Regions from separate parts of the Pseudomonas lalucatii genome, predicted to be linked through region 1. Evidence: predicted binding sites of a transcription regulator. Region 1 holds the regulator's gene; the other holds the start of a gene.

Region 1 (2,176 bases):
CTGTCCGGCGGCGAGCGCCGCCGCGTGGAGATCGCCCGCGCCCTGGCGACCGCGCCCAAGTTCATCCTGCTCGACGAACCCTTCGCCGGGGTCGACCCGATCTCGGTCGGCGACATCAAGCAGATCATCCACCACCTCAAGGCCAAGGGCATCGGTGTACTGATCACCGACCACAACGTCCGCGAGACCCTGGATATCTGCGAGACCGCCTACATCGTCAACGACGGCCAGCTGATCGCCGAGGGCGACGCCGACGCCATCCTGGCCAACCAGATGGTCAAAGAAGTCTACCTGGGCCACGAGTTCCGCCTGTAACAGCGGCTTTTCTCGACCGAACAGCAGCTCGCGCTAGGCAAACCGCTCGGGAGTAGGCATATAATTTGCTTCCTTGTGGCGCCGCGGCGCCCTGTAGTGGATCGCGCACAGACGCCGGTATAGAAGGTCTGCAATGAAACCATCGCTAGTCCTGAAAATGGGCCAGCAGCTGACGATGACCCCGCAGCTGCAACAGGCCATTCGCCTACTTCAACTGTCCACCCTGGATCTGCAGCAGGAGATCCAGGAGGCCTTGGAGTCCAACCCGATGCTCGAGCGCCAGGAAGAAGGCGACGACTTCGACAACTCCGACCCCATGGCCGACGGCGCCGACAACCCGACGAGCGCCGACAAGCAGGAAGATCCCTACAAGGACGCCAGCTACCAGGAGACCACCCAGAGCGTGGACAACCTGGAAGAAGGCGAGTGGAACGAGCGCATCCCCAACGAGCTGCCGGTCGACACCGCCTGGGAAGACGTCTACCAGACCAGCGCCAGCAGCCTGCCGAGCAACGACGACGACGAGTGGGACTTCACCACTCGCACCTCCAGCGGCGAGAGCCTGCAGAGCCACCTGCTCTGGCAACTCAACCTGGCGCCGATGTCCGACAAGGACCGCCTGATCGCCACCACCCTGATCGACTGCATCAACGAACAGGGCTATCTGGAAGAGAGCCTCGAGGAAGTGGTCGAGGCCTTCGACCCGGAGCTGGACATCGAGCAGGACGAAGTGGAGGCGGTGCTGCACCGCATCCAGCAATTCGAACCGGCCGGCGTGGCCGCCCGCGATCTGCGCGAATGCCTGCTGCTGCAACTGCGCCAGCTGCCGCCCAAGTCGCCCTGGCTGAGCGAGGCCCAGCGCCTGGCCGGCGACTACCTCGACCTGCTCGGCAGCCGCGACTACAGCCAGCTGATGCGTCGCATGAAGCTCAAGGAAGACGAGCTGCGCCAGGTCATCGAGCTGATCCAGAGCCTCAACCCGCGCCCCGGCTCGCAGATCCAGTCCGGCGAGCCGGAGTACGTGGTGCCCGACGTCATAGTGCGCAAGCACAACGAGCGCTGGCTGGTCGAGCTGAACCAGGAGGCCATGCCCCGCCTGCGGGTCAACCCGCAGTACGCCGGCTTCGTCAAGCGCGCCGACTCCAGCGCCGACAACACCTTCATGCGCAACCAGCTGCAGGAGGCGCGCTGGTTCATCAAGAGCCTGCAGAGCCGCAACGAGACGCTGATGAAGGTCGCCACCCAGATCGTCGAGCACCAGCGCGGCTTCCTCGACTACGGCGACGAGGCGATGAAACCCCTGGTGCTGCACGACATCGCCGAAGCCGTGGGCATGCACGAGTCGACCATCTCGCGGGTCACCACGCAGAAGTTCATGCACACCCCGCGCGGCATCTACGAGCTGAAATACTTCTTCTCCAGCCACGTCAGCACCGCCGAGGGCGGCGAGTGCTCCTCCACCGCCATCCGCGCGATCATCAAGAAACTGGTGGCCGCGGAAAATGCGAAAAAGCCATTGAGCGACAGCAAGATCGCTGGTTTACTGGAGGCACAGGGCATTCAAGTGGCCCGCCGCACGGTCGCCAAATACCGTGAATCCCTCGGTATCGCGCCCTCCAGTGAGCGCAAGCGGTTGATGTAAGGCGGCACCCAAAGGAAGATCGGTCAACACACGACACAGCTCGACTCGCGACGCCCCCGAAAGAAGCCATACTGGCGCGTCAGGGGGCGACCACGCCAAGTGCGGTGTACCAGGTCTTCCATGCCAAGGTGTTCCCGCGGCAGGCCGCCGATAGCCTGCCTCTTACACACGGCAACAAGGAGAAAGCGGTATGCAAGTCAACATCAGTGGACATCAGCT
Region 2 (2,176 bases), 810 kb from region 1:
GGTGGTGGATGCCATGACCACCAATGAAACCCTGTGGTTTCGCGACACCTATCCGTTCGAAGTGTTGAAGAACCGGGTGCTGCCGGAAATGCTCAAGGCCAGCCCCGGGCAGCGTCTGCGGATCTGGTCGGCGGCCTGTTCCTCCGGCCAGGAGCCCTATTCCCTGTCGATGAGCATCGATGAGTTCGAGAGGACCAACATAGGTCAGCTCAAGGCCGGGGTGCAGATCGTCGCAACCGACCTGTCGCCCTCGATGCTGGCCAACTGCAAGTCCGGTGAGTACGACAGCCTGGCGATGGGGCGGGGCCTGTCCCAGGAGCGTCTGCAGCGCTACTTCGACCCGAAAGGGCCGGGGCGTTGGGTGATCAAGCCGGCCGTCAGGAGCCGCGTCGAGTTTCGCCCGCTGAACCTGCTGGACAGCTACGCCAGTCTCGGCAAGTTCGACATCGTGTTCTGCCGCAACGTGCTGATCTACTTCTCCGCCGAGGTGAAGAAGGACATCCTCACGCGTATCCACGCCATGCTGAAGCCTGGCGGCTACCTGTTTCTCGGTGCCTCGGAGGCGCTCAACGGCCTGCCGGAGCGTTACCAGATGGTGCAGTGCAGCCCGGGAATCATCTACAAGGCGAAGTGAACGCGCCGTTGCGCGCGACTCGAGCGAGAACGGGAGGCCAGCGGCCTCCCGTTTTTCGTTGCGGCGGCGGCAAGCGCCGGGGCGAATTGCCGCCTTGCTTGCCAGGAGGCGGAAAGGCTTTGCCGCTCAGGCCTTAGGTGAAGCCGGACAACTTAATAAGTCATTGAAATAAAACGAATTTATTTGTTGGCACGCACCTTGCTGTATGTCTTGCACGGACAACAGGTAAGCCATACGGCAAGGGTTCCTGACCATGAGCATCAGCTTCGACAGCGCACTCGGCATCCATGAAAAAACCCTCGGCTTTCGCGCCCAGCGTGCCGAGGTGTTGGCCAACAACATGGCCAACGCCGATACGCCCAACTACAAGGCTCGCGACCTGGATTTCGCCGCGGTACTGGCCGAGCAGAGCGCCAAGACTCAGCGTGGCGCTGTGGGGCTGAGCCGTACCGACAGCCGGCATATCGCCGCCGAGGGCCTGAGCATGGGCGATGCCAGCCTGGTCTACCGTACCCCGTTGCATGCCTCCATCGACCAGAACACCGTCGATCCTCAGATCGAGCAGTCCAACTACGCGGAAAACGCGGTGAACTTCCAGGCCAGCTTCACCTTCCTCAACAGCAAGTTCAAAGGGCTGGTCAGCGCCCTGCGCGGCGATTAAAGGAGTCCGAGCCATGTCACTCGCCAGTGTCTTCAATATCGCCGGAACCGGCATGAGCGCCCAGAGCACTCGGTTGAACACCATCTCCAGCAACATCGCCAACGCCGAGACGGTGTCGTCGAGCATCGAGCAGACCTACCGTGCGCGCCATCCGGTGTTCGCCACCATGTTCCAGCAGTCGCTGGATGGCGACCGCGGCTCGCTGTTCGCCGAGCAGGAGCAGGCCGGTGCCGGTGTGCAGGTGCTGGGCATAGTCGAGGATCAGAGCAGCCTGGTGCCGCGCTACGAGCCGACCCATCCGGCCGCCGATGAGAACGGCTATGTCTACTACCCCAACGTCAACGTGGTCGAGGAAATGGCCGACATGATCTCGGCCAGTCGGGCCTTCCAGACCAACGTGGAAATGATGAACACCGCCAAGCAGATGATGCAGCGTGTACTGACCCTGGGTCAGTGAGCCGCCAGCGAGGAGTGAAGCATGAGCAGCGTCAGTGGTGTCAGTTCCGCACTGGATCAGTACCAGATCCAGAACAACAGCTCGACCAACAAGGAGCTGGGCAAGAATGAGTTCCTCAACCTGCTGGTTGCCCAGCTGAACAACCAGAACCCGCTGGAGCCCCAGGGCAACGGCGAGTTCATCGCCCAGTTGGCCCAGTTCAGTACGGTGGAAGGGGTGGAGAAGCTCAATACCAGCATGAGTTCGCTGTTGTCCGGCTACCAGTCGTCCCAGGCCTTGCAGGCTTCCTCTCTGGTCGGGCGCAAGGTGATAGTGCCGACCGACAAGGCGGTGGTCGACACCAGCGAGAGCTTCAAGGCCAGCCTGGTGCTGCCGACCACTAGCAGCAACGTCTACGTCAACGTGTACGACAGTGCGGGCACCG

Evidence for each region. The regulator sigma-54, encoded in region 1, starts transcription at its own class of promoters, with help from an activator protein. The targets are predictions, from matches to a motif close to ANTGGCATNNANNTTGCTNT.
Region 2: the regulator sigma-54 is predicted to act here: its motif matches at 820-839, upstream of flgB (flagellar basal body rod protein FlgB).

What each region holds. Positions count from the first base shown of each region.
Region 1 covers NZ_JADPMV010000002.1:1,013,145-1,015,320, forward strand. Annotated here, with positions in the region: gene lptB (LPS export ABC transporter ATP-binding protein) at 1-315, shown strand, start outside; gene I0D00_RS18185 (RNA polymerase factor sigma-54) at 449-1,957, shown strand; gene hpf (ribosome hibernation-promoting factor, HPF/YfiA family) at 2,148-2,176, shown strand, end outside.
Region 2 covers NZ_JADPMV010000002.1:201,526-203,701, reverse strand. Annotated here, with positions in the region: gene cheR (protein-glutamate O-methyltransferase CheR) at 1-634, shown strand, start outside; gene flgB (flagellar basal body rod protein FlgB) at 888-1,295, shown strand; gene flgC (flagellar basal body rod protein FlgC) at 1,309-1,752, shown strand; gene flgD (flagellar hook assembly protein FlgD) at 1,774-2,176, shown strand, end outside.